DNA from 2 places in the Streptomyces sp. NBC_01304 genome. Region 2 is predicted to be linked to the other one. Evidence: riboswitches for the same ligand, from Rfam matches in the RefSeq annotation. Region 2 holds a riboswitch; the other holds the start of a gene.
What was found. A riboswitch is a leader RNA that binds a small molecule or an ion and turns the genes downstream of it on or off. The one in region 2 is predicted to bind glycine.

Region 1: linked by a shared signal. The riboswitch ahead of gcvP (aminomethyl-transferring glycine dehydrogenase) and the one ahead of gcvT (glycine cleavage system aminomethyltransferase GcvT) in region 2 are both predicted to bind glycine.

What each region holds. Positions count from the first base shown of each region.
Region 1 is NZ_CP109055.1:9,062,061-9,069,207, forward strand. Features, by position in the region: gene OG430_RS40305 (FHA domain-containing protein) at 1-851, shown strand, start outside; gene ftsR (transcriptional regulator FtsR) at 869-1,612, shown strand; gene OG430_RS40315 (bifunctional nuclease family protein) at 1,669-2,142, shown strand; gene OG430_RS40320 (MerR family transcriptional regulator) at 2,315-2,947, shown strand; gene OG430_RS40325 (DNA polymerase IV) at 2,995-4,416, shown strand; gene OG430_RS40330 (PRC-barrel domain-containing protein) at 4,498-4,872, opposite strand; glycine riboswitch at 5,009-5,104, shown strand; glycine riboswitch at 5,105-5,237, shown strand; gene gcvP (aminomethyl-transferring glycine dehydrogenase) at 5,298-7,147, shown strand, end outside.
Region 2 is NZ_CP109055.1:3,845,774-3,852,920, forward strand. Features, by position in the region: gene OG430_RS16650 (enhanced serine sensitivity protein SseB C-terminal domain-containing protein) at 1-689, opposite strand, end outside; gene OG430_RS16655 (enhanced serine sensitivity protein SseB) at 873-1,640, opposite strand; gene OG430_RS16660 (hypothetical protein) at 1,848-2,642, shown strand; gene OG430_RS16665 (hypothetical protein) at 2,696-3,424, shown strand; gene OG430_RS16670 (AAA family ATPase) at 3,520-4,191, opposite strand; glycine riboswitch at 4,318-4,417, shown strand; glycine riboswitch at 4,418-4,537, shown strand; gene gcvT (glycine cleavage system aminomethyltransferase GcvT) at 4,573-5,709, shown strand; gene gcvH (glycine cleavage system protein GcvH) at 5,783-6,166, shown strand; gene glyA (serine hydroxymethyltransferase) at 6,178-7,147, shown strand, end outside.

The DNA.
Region 1 (7,147 bases), 5.2 Mb from region 2:
GGGAATCGCCCGTGAAGTTGTTTCAGAAGTTGTTCGGCAAGAGCGCGCGCCAGGAGGGTGGCAACGCCACCGCCCGGCACCGCGCTCCGCGGCATGGGGACGCCGAGGGGCAGAGTGGCGAGCGGCCGCTCTTCCGCGACCAGGTCGGCGGTCCCGGTGGTGACATTTCGGGCGGACAGGGCGCGTCTTCTGTTGACCCTGCCGCTTCCGGCCGCATAGGTTTCGGAGAACCATCAACCTCAAGTACGGGTGGAGAGTTTCCCTCCGATCCGTACGCGTCCAATGCCCCCGCGGGGCAGCCGCGGCAGGAGGATCCGTCCATGCCGGTGTGTACGAGGTGCGGGCACCGCAACGCCGAGGCCAGCCGGTTCTGTTCCAACTGTGGGGCACCGCTGCGGGCGGGCGCCATGCCCGAGCGGCCGTCGGAAACGACCTCGACCATCTCCATCTCGGGCCTCGAGGCCTATGACGCGGAGGTGACCGGGCAGACCCAGTCGCCGGCGCTGTCGCCGGAGGCCCAGGCGGCCGTCGACGCGCTGCCGATGGGTTCCGCGCTCCTTGTGGTGCGTCGCGGGCCGAACTCGGGCAGCCGCTTCCTGTTGGACGGCGAGCTGACCACGGCCGGGCGTCATCCGCAGAGTGACATCTTCCTGGACGACGTGACCGTTTCGCGTCGTCACGTGGAGTTCCGCCGCGGTGCGGACGGACACTTCACGGTGGCCGATGTGGGCAGCCTCAACGGTACGTACGTCAACCGGGAGCGCATCGACTCGGTCGCCCTGTCGAACGGTGACGAGGTCCAGATCGGCAAGTACCGGCTGGTCTTCTACGCGAGCCAGCGGGGCATCTGACCCGCCAGGGAAGGTCCATGCTTCAAGAACCGAGGGGCGGTGCCGGAAACGGCACCGCCACCGCGGACGGCCGTCAGGTGAGCATCGGCACGGTGCTCGCACTGCTGCGTGATGAATTCCCCGAGGTCACGATCTCCAAGATTCGCTTCCTGGAGGCCGAGGGCCTGGTCGAGCCGGAACGCACACCGTCCGGGTACCGGAAGTTCAGCCCTGAGGACGTAGAGCGGCTCGCTCAGGTGCTGAGGATGCAACGTGACCACTATCTGCCGCTGAAGGTGATCCGGGAGCACCTCGACGCCCTGGAGCGCGGTGAGCAGGCGCCGCCGCTGCCCGCGGAACAGCAGCGCGCGACTCTGGATGACTCCGGCGAGGCGGCCGAGGCCGAGGCGCGGACCGCCGCCCGGGTCGGTCGTGCGGAGCTCCTGGCGGCGGCCCAGGTCGGCGAGGAAGCACTCGACGAATGGGAGTCGTACGGGCTCATCGCTCCCACGGTCGAGGACGGTTACGACATCGAGGCCGTGCAGATCGCCAAACTCGTGGCGGAGCTCGGAAGATTCGGCATCGAACCGCGCCATCTTCGTGGGATCAAGGCATCGGCCGAGCGCGAGGCGGGTCTGGTCGATCAGGTGCTCGCGCCGCTGCGCCGGCACCGCAATCCGCAGACCAGGACCCGTGCCGAGGCGCGGGCCCAGGAGCTTGCCGGACTCACGGGACGGCTGCATGCCGCTCTTGTGCAGGCGGCGCTCAGGGTACGCCCGTAGGCACTCAGCGGGTACCCGACTACCCAAACCTGCCGCGCAGGTCCTAGGGTTGCTGTGTGAATGAGCTCGACGTTGTCGGTGTCCGGGTCGAAATGCCCTCCAACCAACCGATCGTGCTCCTGCGTGAAGTGGGAGGCGATCGATACCTCCCCATCTGGATCGGACCAGGGGAGGCGACCGCGATCGCCTTCGCACAGCAGGGCATGGCACCAGCCAGGCCGCTGACGCACGACCTGTTCAAGGACGTGCTGGAGGCCGTGGGCCAGGAGCTCACCGAAGTGCGGATCACGGACCTGCGTGAAGGCGTGTTCTACGCGGAGCTGGTCTTCGCCAGCGGGGTCGAGGTCAGCGCCCGGCCCTCCGACGCCATAGCGCTGGCCCTGCGCACGGGAACCCCCATCTACGGCAGTGACGGGGTGCTCGACGATGCGGGCATCGCGATCCCGGACGAGCAGGAGGACGAGGTGGAGAAATTCCGCGAGTTCCTCGACCAGATCTCGCCCGAGGACTTCGGTACCAACAGCCAGTGAGCATCTCGGCTCAAACGGGCCTGTCGGACCATTCGGCTAGCCTTTCCCCGCGGTAGGGCACGGGAAACCACTCTCAGGGTGATTATCACTCGGTGTGCCGAGCGTGGCGTTCGTTGACGTGCTCCTGGGTACTGCCTACCGTCGAGAAGGCAGGTCAAGGACGGAGGTCGGCGTGAGAAGCAGCGGCGACGGCACGGCAGGGGGCCCCGGACGGAGTCTGGGGGTGGGCGGTCCGTATCCGCTCCATGGCAATGCGGCCGGTCACGCTCCGAAGCTGCCTGCGGTGGTGCAGGGCAGCGACGGTGCGGTGTCCGAGGAGATCGGTTACCGGGGACCGACGGCGTGCGCCGCCGCCGGGATCACCTATCGTCAGCTCGACTACTGGGCGCGCACCGGATTGGTGGAGCCCAGCGTCCGGCCCGCGTACGGGTCGGGGAGCCAGCGGCTCTACAGCTTCCGCGACGTGGTCGTTCTGAAGATCGTGAAGCGGTTCCTGGACACCGGGGTGTCGCTCCAGAACATCCGCACCACGGTCCAGCACCTCCGGGACCGCGGATTCGCCGACCTGGAGCGGCTGACGCTCATGAGCGACGGCGCGACCGTGTACGAGTGCACCTCGCCCGACGAGGTCGTCGACCTGCTCCAGGGCGGTCAGGGGATCTTCGGGATCGCGGTGGGCGTGGTGTGGCGGGACGTGGAAGCGGCCCTGTCGCAGCTCCATGGCGAGCGTGTGGACACCGGGGAGACGCTGGTCGGCCACAACCCCGCCGACGAGCTGGCGCGGCGGCGCAACCGCGCCGGGTGAGCGCGCGAGCGGCGGCATTGTCAGTGGCGTAGGGCAGCATCGGTCTTGTGAGATCGGCGCCCACGATTCTGCATCTGGACATGGATGCCTTCTTCGCCTCCGCGGAGCAGGCAGCCAAGCCCAGCCTGCGCGGAAAAGCCGTGGTCGTGGGTGGGCTCGGGCCGCGTGGGGTGGTCGCGACGGCCTCGTACGAAGCGCGTCGGTTCGGGGTGCATTCGGCGATGCCCATGGGGCAGGCGCGGCGGCTGGCACCGAATGCCGCCTATCTGGTGCCGCGCTTCGGGCTGTACCGCGAGATCAGTGAGCAGGTCATGACGTTGCTGCGGGAGCTGTCGCCGCTGGTCGAGCCGCTGAGTCTGGATGAGGCCTTCGTCGACCTGGAGGCCGGGGACGTGGCCTGGGACGAGGCCTCGGCGCGGGCGGTGGGGGAGCGGCTGCGGGCGGACATACGGGTCGTGACGGGGTTGACCGGGTCGGTCGGACTTGCCGCGTCCAAGATGCTGGCGAAGATCGCTTCGGAGGAGGCCAAGCCCGACGGGCTGCGGCTGATCGAGCCGGGCACCGAGCGGGCACTGCTCGGGCCGATGTCGGTGCGTACGCTGCCGGGCGTCGGTCCTGCGACCGGGGACCATCTGCGGCGGGCCGGGATCACGACGATCGAGGAGATCGCCGGGGCGGGCCAGGACGAGCTCGTACGGCTGCTCGGGAAGGCGCACGGCGGGCATCTGTACGCGATGGCGCTGGCGCACGACGAGCGGCCCGTGGTGGCCGAGCGGGACACCAAGTCCGTCTCGGTCGAGGACACCTTCGACGTGGACATCCACGACCGGGTGCGGGTCAGGCTCGAGGTGGCGCGGCTCGCGGAGCGGTGTGTGCAGCGGTTGCGGGCCGCGGAGCGGTCCGGGCGGACCGTGGTGCTGAAGGTCAGGCGGTACGACTTCTCGACGCTGACCCGGTCGGAGACGCTGCGCGGGCCGACGGACGACCCTGCCGTGGTGCGGGAGGCGGCGGCTCGGCTCCTGGAGTCAGTGGACACCACGGGCGGGGTGCGGCTGCTCGGGGTCGGGGTCAGCGGGCTCGCGGACTACACCCAGGAGGATCTGTTCGCGCAGGCTCAGGTGCAGTCCGGGCTCATGGTCCAGGGGGACGAGGAGAACGGGATGCGCGGGGGTGGGACGTCGGCCGAGGACACGCAGCGGGACGACGTGGGGAAGGGCTCCGCTGAGCCGGAGGCGGGTCCCGCGGAGCGGCGCTGGCATGCCGGGCACGATGTGCGGCACGGCGAGTTCGGGCACGGGTGGGTGCAGGGAAGCGGGCTGGGGCGGGTCACGGTGCGGTTCGAGACGCCGGGGTCGGTGCCCGGGCGGGTGCGGACCTTCAGGACCGATGATCCTGAGCTGGAGCCGGCCGAGCCGCTGCCGTTGGTCGCCGTGCCGGACGTGGTCGAGAAGGCGCGTACCGGGGCTTGACCTTCGACGGCGTGCGGCGCCGGGGTGGGCGTTGCGGGGGTGAGTCCCCAGCAGCCCCCTCGCGGGCGTGTGAGCGGGGAGTCAGGCTTCCTCGGAGCCGGCGATGCGCCCGAAGTCGCGGTCCGGCGGGGTCTCGGCGGGGGCGGCGACGTCGAGGCCGTAGTGGTGGTAGAGCTGCAGTTCCTGCTCGGGGGAGAGGTGGCGGCCGACGCCGAAGTCGGGGGCGTCCTTGATGAGGGCGCGTTCGAACGGGACACGCAGTGTTCCCTCGACCAGTTCGCTGGGCTCCAGGGGGACAAAGGCGTCCCTGCTGAACAGGCCCGTGCGTATCGCCGCCCACTCCGGGGTGCCGGTGGCATCGTCGAGGTAGACCTCGTCGACCGTGCCGAGTTTGGTGCCCTTGCGGTCGTACGCCTTGCGTCCGATCAAGCTGCGGGGATCGATATCGGTCTGCACGGTCCCTCCAACACGTCACACCATCCGTATCCCCTACAAAAGAGCACATTCTGGGTGACGGCCACTCGAAGGTTGATCCGCTGTCCGGGTGGTCCTCGCAGGTAGGTGGGCACACGGTAGGCTGGCTCGCAGCTGCTGACCCCGTGCGGGAGAGTTCCCCGGCCATCACCGGGGGCGCCGAAGGAGCAACTCCTCCCCGGAATCTCTCAGGCCCCTGTACCGCGCGGGCGAGGTCACTCTGGAAAGCAGGGCGGGCATCGGGCGGAATGTTCGAATCCCCTCCTCACCGACGGTGCAAGTCGGCATGCCTGGTTTTGCCTGGCGGGCCGGCGAAACTCTCAGGTTGAGATGACAGAGGGGGAGGCCGTCCGGGTACCCGCGCCGTGGTACCCCTCGCAGGTCGCATCGACCAGGAGGCCTCACTCATGACCGCCAACCGCATTCCGCTCGCCCAGCTGGAGCGTGGCATCCCCTTCGAGCAGCGCCACATCGGCCCCGATGCCGAGGCGCGCGCCAAGATGCTCGCCCAGGTCGGGTACGGCTCGCTCGACGAGCTGACCGCGGCCGCGGTCCCGGATGTGATCAAGAGCGCCGAGGCCCTCGGACTGCCCGCGGAGCGCACCGAGGCCGAAGTCCTCGCCGAGCTGCGCGCGTTCGCGGACCGCAACCAGGTCCTGGCCCCGATGATCGGCCTCGGTTACTACGGCACCTTCACGCCGCCGGTGATCCTGCGCAACGTCATGGAGAACCCGGCCTGGTACACGGCCTACACGCCGTACCAGCCGGAGATCTCGCAGGGCCGCCTCGAGGCGCTGCTCAACTTCCAGACCGTGGTCGCCGACCTGACTGGGCTGCCCACCTCGGGTGCCTCGCTGCTCGACGAGGGCACCGCGGCCGCCGAGGCCATGGCGCTCGCCCGCCGCGTCGGCAAGGTCAAGGGCGGTGTCTTCCTGATCGACGCCGACGCCCTGCCGCAGACCATCGCCGTGATCGAGACGCGTGCCGAGCCGACCGGCGTCGAGGTCGTCGTCGCGGACCTGTCCGCCGGCATTCCGACCGAGATCGCCGAGCGCGGCGTCTTCGGCGTGCTGCTGCAGTACCCCGGTGCCTCGGGCGCCGTGCGCGATCTGAAGCCCCTCATCGAGCAGGCCCACGAGCTCGGTGCGATCGTCACCGTCTCCGCCGATCTGCTCGCGCTGACCCTGCTCACCTCGCCCGGCGAGCTCGGCGCGGACATCGCCGTCGGTACCTCGCAGCGCTTCGGTGTGCCGATGGGCTTCGGTGGACCGCACGCCGGTTACATGGCCGTCCGTGAGAAGTTCGCGCGCAGCCTGCCGGGGCGCCTCGTCGGGGTCTCCGTCGACGCCGACGGCAACAAGGCGTACCGCCTGGCGCTGCAGACCCGCGAGCAGCACATCCGCCGGGAGAAGGCCACCAGCAACATCTGTACCGCCCAGGTGCTGCTCGCCGTCATGGCCGGCATGTACGCCGTGTACCACGGGCCCGAGGGCCTCAAGGACATCGCGCGCCGCACCCACCGTTACGCCGCGATCCTCGCCGAGGGGCTCAAGGCCGGTGGCGTCGAGATCGTGCACGGCAACTACTTCGACACCCTGACCGCCCGGGTGCCGGAGCGGGCCGCCGAGGTCGTCGCCGCCGCCCGTGAGGGCGGGGTCAACCTGCACCTGATCGACGCCGACCACGTCTCTGTCTCCTGTGACGAGACCACCACGCGTACCCAACTGGCCGCAGTCTGGGCCGCCTTCGGGACCGAGGCCGACATCGAGGCGCTCGACGCGAGCACCGACGAGACGCTGCCCGAGGGCCTGCTGCGCGGCGACGAGTTCCTGACGCACCCGGTCTTCCACCAGTACCGCTCCGAGACCGCGATGCTGCGCTACCTGCGGCGCCTCTCCGACCGTGACTACGCGCTCGACCGGGGCATGATCCCGCTCGGCTCCTGCACGATGAAGCTCAACGCCACCACCGAGATGGAGGCCGTCACCTGGCCCGAGTTCGGCGGCCTGCACCCCTTCGCGCCCGCCGACCAGGCCCAGGGCTACCTCACGCTCATCCGTGAGCTGGAGGAGCAGCTCGCGACGGTCACCGGGTACGACAAGGTGTCGCTGCAGCCCAACGCCGGCTCGCAGGGCGAGCTCGCCGGTCTGCTCGCCGTACGCGGCTACCACCGGGCCAACGGCGACACCCAGCGCACCATCTGCCTCATCCCGTCCTCCGCGCACGGCACCAACGCCGCGAGCGCCGTGATGGCCGG
Region 2 (7,147 bases):
CGCAGCCACATCGCGACCGGGTCGAATTCGTCGAACATCGCGACGGTCGACACCGGCAGCCCGTCCGGCACCGAGGCGATCGACTGCTGCATCATCGCGCGCACCGCATCCACCGCGGACGGCCCGGTGTCGTACACATCCAGACCGATCGCCAGATAAGGGGCACCGAGCGCGGGCTGCACCCAGGCACGACGGAGCGAGCGCAACGCCGGTGTGCGGTGGGCGTTTTGAGTGAGTTGAGCGTAGAACTGCGGGATTTCAATGGTGGGTTCGGAAATGCGCAGTGGTCCTGCGGGCACCTTGTCCAGTCCCGTGGCGATGCGTCGCAGATCGAGCCAGGGGATGCCGACGCCACCGGCCGGGTCGTGCGGGTTGAGCCAGAGGCCGTACTGGGCGGGGTAGAGCATGGCGGCCACATCGCGGCCGCCGACGACCTCGTACGCCCGTGTCCAGCCGGAGGCGGCGAGCTCCTGGGCGGAGGTCACGCAGGGCGCGTAGCCGTACCCGTCGACCTCGCGGTTGCCGTACTGGGCGTCGGGCGAGCCGGCCTGCCCGTGCAGGAGCAGCATCCAGAGCCGGCCGTCCGCGAGGGCCGCGAGCAGCGACTCGTACGCGTCGTAACGCCCCGGTGTCACCTGGCGCAGCATGTGCTCGACCTGCCCGGCCGCAGCCGTGGGCGACGCACTCACCGAAGACCTGCCCCCTTGGAATGGTGTCCCGTACACAATCGTCGAATCTCCCCGGCCGGATCGCCCCGGCGGCCCGGATACCCGGGTGAGGAAACCAGCTTATGCGGCCGCACCGGCACCGGATCGGCGCTCGCGCCGATCGCTGCCGCTGACAGCTGATTGCCGACGGCTCACGGCCGACGGCTACCGCTGGTAGAAGGGCCGCACCCGTTCGCGCATCCAGTCGCCCACCGGATCCTGGGCCACGTCGAGCAGCACCAGATTCACCGGCCAGGCCACCGGGGTGCGGCCGAGCGCCCGGCCGAGGGCGTCCATGGGGAGGTTACGGGCGGAGCCCTCCCACTGCGAGAGCTCCACGCCGACGAACATGACCGGCTCCCCGCCCTCGACGCTCGCGAGGCACCGCCGGGCGCTGGTGACCACGCCGGTCGCCGCGAACTCCTCGGCGGCCGCCGACAGGAAGTCCATCGGGTCGTGCTGCCAGTCCGGTTCGAAGAGGCGTACGCGGCCGCCGCTCGCGGGACCGTCCAGCGGGGTCCGCCCGGCCCGGCACAGCTCGGCCACGGCGGGCGGGGGCAGCGGGACGCCGACGGTGCCGTCCGGGTTCACGGCGATGCCGAGCAGCGGGGGCAGACCGCGGGCGAACTCGACGGCGGGGGCCACGGTGCAGGCCATGTGCTCGCCGACGACCTGGCGGAACTGCTGCTCGGAGCTGAAGACGGGAACGTAGGCCGCTCCCCCGATGTCCATGGTGGGCAGGTCGAGGTTCGGGCTGTCCTGCGAGCCGCCGTTCGGCAGCGGGATCCAGACCCGGCTGCGGCCGAGCACCTCGACGAGCCGGCCGCCCGCCGAGGGACCGGCGCCCACCGAGGCCGCGAGGACCTCTTCCAGCTCATTGGCGGGCCAGCCGCCGTACGGATGGGCGTGTGCGCCCTGCCCGGGAATGTCCATCTCTTCAACCACCTGCTCGCGACCGCCTTGCCTGCGCCGAAACCCTAACGCCGCACCCCCGGGCGGCGCCGGGGTGCACCCAAATGGACACGCTGAGTTGCTGTCCGGTTGCGGTGCGTGGTGGGCGCTTCGAGGGTGTGCGTAGTACCAACCGCAGATATCAACCGCAGATCCCCATCACAGATCAACCTCAGAAGGGACTCTCTGATGAGAGCGCAGAGATCGGCGTCGGCATCGGCGCGGAGATCGCCGGGACCGCGCACCGCCGCCTCGCTCGCCGTCAGCGCGTCCCTGTGCGGCGCGCTCGCCCTCGGCGTCATGGGCACGGCACCGGCGATGGCTGCGGCACCCGCCGCCACCGGCGACTCGAGCGTGGCCGGGCGTCCCTCGATGCCCCGGACCGCGCGGGACATGGAGTCGCTGCTCGCGGCGATCGACGAGCTCATGAACTCGCCGCTGACCGCCATCAACATCGTCGACGAGGACAAGCTCGACCAGGTCATGACGGAGGCGGACGGCCTGCTGGCCGAGGCGCCGCCCGGACAGCGGCCCGGCGACTGGCCCGCGGGCACGGCGCGCATCGCGCTGAAGAAGGAGGTCGACCGCCTGGTGAACGCCGCGGGCGAGGGCGACTGGCTCGCGGCCGGGATCTCCCAGGCGGCCGTGCCGAAGCTCGTCACGGACCTGCTGAGCGCGGTGGGGCTCGACGAGTACATCGACAAGATGCCCACGCTGCCCGACCCGGCGGACCCCACCGGGCCCACGACTCCGACCGCTCCCGCGACGACGCCTCAGACGCCTCAGACGCCTCAGACGCCGACCGTGCCGCCCGCCCTGCCCGCATGGCCGGCCACGCCCACTCCCCCGTCGACGCCCGCCTGGCCGTCCCTGCCCGCCACACCGCCCGCCTGGCCTTCCTTGCCGGCCACGCCGCCTCCCGCCTGGCCGGGCCTGCCGCCCGCGCCGCCCGCGTTCCCCCCGGCCTTCCCCGGCCTGCACTGATCCTCCGTACGCCCGAAACACCCCAACCCCCCACCCCCTGAAGGGAATTCACCATGCAGGTCAGCAGAACCCTCGTCGCCCTCGCCGTCTCCGTGTCCCTCTCCGCCGGCACGGTCGCCCTCGCCGCGGCCCCCGCCATGGCGGCCAACGACCCCGACCGCGTGGCCGCCGCCCGGGCCGGTGAGGACGAGCGCGCGGTGCGCGTCGAGCGGAGCATCGACAAGCTCTACTCCGCGATCGAGAAGTTCGCCTCGCGCACCTCCTCCGGCAAGGCCGACGCCGGCGACCAGCGTGCGGTGTACGCCGCCCTGGACGAGGTGTTCTCCACCACCAAGGACGCCGAGCCGGAGCCGCCGGTCACCGACCCCGCCGCCATGCCGCCCGCCGACACCGCGGCCGAGCCGGCCAAGGACGCGGCGGCCGCCGCCAAGAAGGCGGACGACGACAAGAAGAAGGAGGCCATCGCCAAGGCGAAGGCGGCCCTCAAGACCGAGGTCGACGTCCTGGTGAAGGCCGCGACCGGCGGCGACGTCCTGAAGCTCGTCGCGTCCCTCCAGCTGGTCCCGAAGCTCGCCATCGACCTGGTGCTCCAGGTCGGCCTCGGCAACCTCGGCATCGACCTGTCGGCGATCCTGGGCGGCCTGAAGCCGCCGGCCGGCCTGCCCGCGCTGCCCAACCTGCTGCCCATCCCCGGCCTGATGCCGCCGGCCGCGACGCCCGCCATCCCGGGCCTGACGCCGCCGGCCAACCCGCTGGCGGGGCTCATCCCGGGCCTGAAGTAGCGGCAGCCGCTGAACGCAGGGACCCCGCACCTGACAGGTGCGGGGTCCCTTGTCGTTGGTTTTCTGCCTGCTGCCGGTACGTCACCGGCGTCCGGTCAGCCGCCGAAGGTGATCCCCTGCAGCGTGTCCACCGCATCGCGGTCGAGCAGCACCGCCGAGGCGCAGCCCGCCGGGATCCGGCCCCGCTCGGCGTCGCCCACCAGGCGGCGGACCGCCCTGCGGTGGCGGGCGAAGGCGTAACGCGAGACGCCCCGGCCGCGCTCGCGCATCCCGGCCAGTGCGGTGGTCTTGTCCACGTCGAGCAGCAGCAGGTGCAGGCCCTTGCCCCGGCGGGCGGCCTCCCGGGCCAGCCACCGCCGCACCCACGTCTGCGTACCGCAGTCGTGCACGACGACGCTCGCGCCCGAGCGCAGTGCCCGGCGCAGTCCGGCGAAGTGGGCGAGGCGGACCAGCGGACGGTAGACGGCGTACGGAAGGAGCCTGGGCATGCGGTCCGCCCAGCGGTCCCGGGCGTCCTGCGAGTCGAGACGAGGAGCGGCGACCGCCCGCTTGATCAAGGTGGTCTTGCCGCTGCCGGGCAGTCCGGAGACGACGACCAGGTCGCCCTCGGCGAAGAAGAGCCGGCGGGGGGTGCGTCCCGCCCTGTCCCGGAGGTCACGCACCACAGGGCCAGCGCCGCCCACGGCCTCTCGTGCGGGCGCGCCCGCCTGCTTCGGTATGGCGACCCCGGTGGTGGTCGCGTACGCGCTGGTTCTCTGCAACGTGATCGTCCTCCCCGATGCCGTTCACGTAACTCTCTGACGACGAGTGTAAAGAGCCGGTAATGCGGCACAACCTCATTACGTCCCCCGAAGACGTGCAATGATGTGCCCGCCAACTGCATACCGGCCGCTTGAATCCGCGCGGGAGAGCCCCCAGACGTCGTCGGGCTGGGGCGCCGAAGGAGCAAGTCCCTCCCTTGAATCTCTCAGGCCCAGTTACCGCGCGGGCGAGGCAGATCTGAAAAGCGGGCCGCAGCCGTGGCTCCACCCAAGGTGCAAGCCGCGCCCCCAGATGCGTACTTGATACGTGCGGGCGTGGTGAACCTCTCAGGTTTATGACAGATGGGGAGGATCGACCTCGCCAGTCATGCCCTGGGAGCCACACTTATGAGCACTGTCCCCCGTCTCACCGCCCTCGATGCCGTGCATCGTGCACTGGGCGCGACCATGACCGATTTCGCGGGCTGGGACATGCCGCTGCGGTACGGCAGCGAGCGTGACGAGCACAACGCCGTCCGTACGAAGGCCGGACTCTTCGACCTCTCGCACATGGGCGAGATCGCCGTGATCGGCTCCGCCGCCGCGGACTTCCTGAACTTCGCGCTCGTCGGCAACATCGGCTCGGTCGGTGTCGGCCGCGCCCGCTACACCATGATCGTGGCCGAGGACGGCGGCATCCTGGACGACCTGATCGTCTACCGCCTCGCCGAGACCGAGTACATGGTCGTCGCCAACGCCTCCAACGCGCAGGTCGTGCTCGACGCGCTCACCGCCCGCGTCGAGGGCTTCGACGCCGAGGTCCGCGACGACCGCGACGCGTACGCGCTGCTCGCCGTCCAGGGCCCCGAGTCCCCCGGCATCCTGAAGTCACTCACGGACGCCGATCTGGACGGCCTCAAGTACTACGCGGGCCTGCCCGGCACCGTCGCGGGCGTGCCCGCGCTGATCGCCCGCACCGGGTACACCGGCGAGGACGGCTTCGAGCTGTTCGTCGACCCGGCGCACGCGGAGCAGCTGTGGCAGGCGCTGATGGCGGCGGGCGCGCCCGTGGGCCTGGTGCCCGCCGGCCTCTCCTGCCGGGACACGCTGCGCCTGGAGGCGGGCATGCCGCTGTACGGGCACGAGCTGACGGCGGAGCTGACGCCGTTCGACGCCGGGCTCGGCCGGGTCGTCAAGTTCGAGAAGACCTCGCACTCCGAGGACTTCGTGGGGCGGGCGGCGCTCGCGGCCGCCGCCGAGCGTGCCGAGACGGCGCCGCCGCGCAAGCTCGTCGGCCTGATCGCCGAGGGCCGCCGGGTCCCGCGCGCGGGCATGTCTGTAACTGCCATGGGCGGAGCCGACGGCGAGGTCATCGGTGAGATCACGTCCGGTGCCCCGTCCCCGACGCTCGGCAAGCCGATCGCCATCGCGTACGTCGATGCCGCGCACGCGGAGCCGGGCAGCAAGGGCGTCGGCGTCGACATCCGCGGCACCCACGAGCCGTACGAGGTCGTCGCTCTGCCCTTCTACAAGCGCCAGAAGTGACCCTGACCTTCCACAGCTTCCGTACTTTTCCCTCGTCCACCAGCACTCCCCCGCGTACAGGAGAATTCAGGCCATGAGCAACCCCGCGCAGCTGCGCTACAGCAAGGAGCACGAGTGGCTGACGCCCGCCGAGGACGGCGTGGCGACGGTCGGCATCACGGAGCACGCGGCGAACGCGCTCGGCGACGTGGTCTTCGTGCAGCTTCCCGAGGTCGGCGCCGAAGTCGAGGCCGGTGAGAGCTGCGGCGAGCTGGAGTCCACCAAGTCGGTCAGCGACCTGTACTCCCCCGTCAACGGCGAGGTCACCGAGATCAACCAGGACGTCGTGGACGACCCGGCGCTGGTCAACTCCGCCCCGTTCGAGGGTGGTTGGCTGTTCAAGGTGCGCATCTCCGGTGAGCCGGAGGGCCTGCTCTCCGCGGACGAGTACACCAAGTTCGCCGAGACCGGCGAGTGAGGACCGAGCCCATGTCTGTTCTCAACACCCCGCTGCACGAGCTCGACCCGGAAGTGGCCGCCGCGGTCGACGCCGAGCTGCACCGTCAGCAGTCCACGCTCGAGATGATCGCCTCGGAGAACTTCGCTCCGGTCGCGGTCATGGAGGCGCAGGGCACCGTCCTCACCAACAAGTACGCCGAGGGCTACCCGGGCCGCCGCTACTACGGCGGCTGCGAGCACGTGGACGTGACCGAGCAGATCGCGATCGACCGGGTCAAGGAGCTGTTCGGCGCCGAGTACGCCAATGTGCAGCCGCACTCGGGCGCCTCGGCCAACCAGGCCGCGCTGTTCGCCATCGCCCAACCCGGCGACACGATCCTGGGCCTGGACCTGGCGCACGGCGGTCACCTCACGCACGGCATGCGCCTGAACTTCTCCGGCAAGCAGTTCGACGTGGTCGCGTACCACGTCGACGACAACGGCCTGGTGGACATGGCCGAGGTCGAGCGCCTCGCCAAGGAGCACCGCCCCAAGGTGATCATCGCGGGCTGGTCGGCGTACCCGCGCCAGCTGGACTTCGCCGAGTTCCGCCGGATCGCGGACGAGGTCGAGGCGTACCTCTGGGTCGACATGGCGCACTTCGCCGGCCTGGTGGCCGCGGGTCTGCACCCCAACCCGGTGCCGTTCGCGGACGTGGTCACCTCCACCACGCACAAGACCCTCGGCGGTCCGCGCGGCGGCATCATCCTGGCCCGGGACAAGACCTTCGCGAAGAAGCTCAACTCGGCGGTCTTCCCGGGCTTCCAGGGCGGTCCGCTGGAGCACGTCATCGCGGCCAAGGCGGTCTCCTTCAAGGTCGCCGCCACGGACGACTTCAAGGAGCGCCAGGCCCGCACGATCGAGGGCGCGCAGCTCCTCGCCGAGCGGCTTACGGCTCCGGACGCGCGCGAGGCGGGCGTCGACGTGCTGTCCGGCGGTACGGACGTGCACCTGGTCCTCG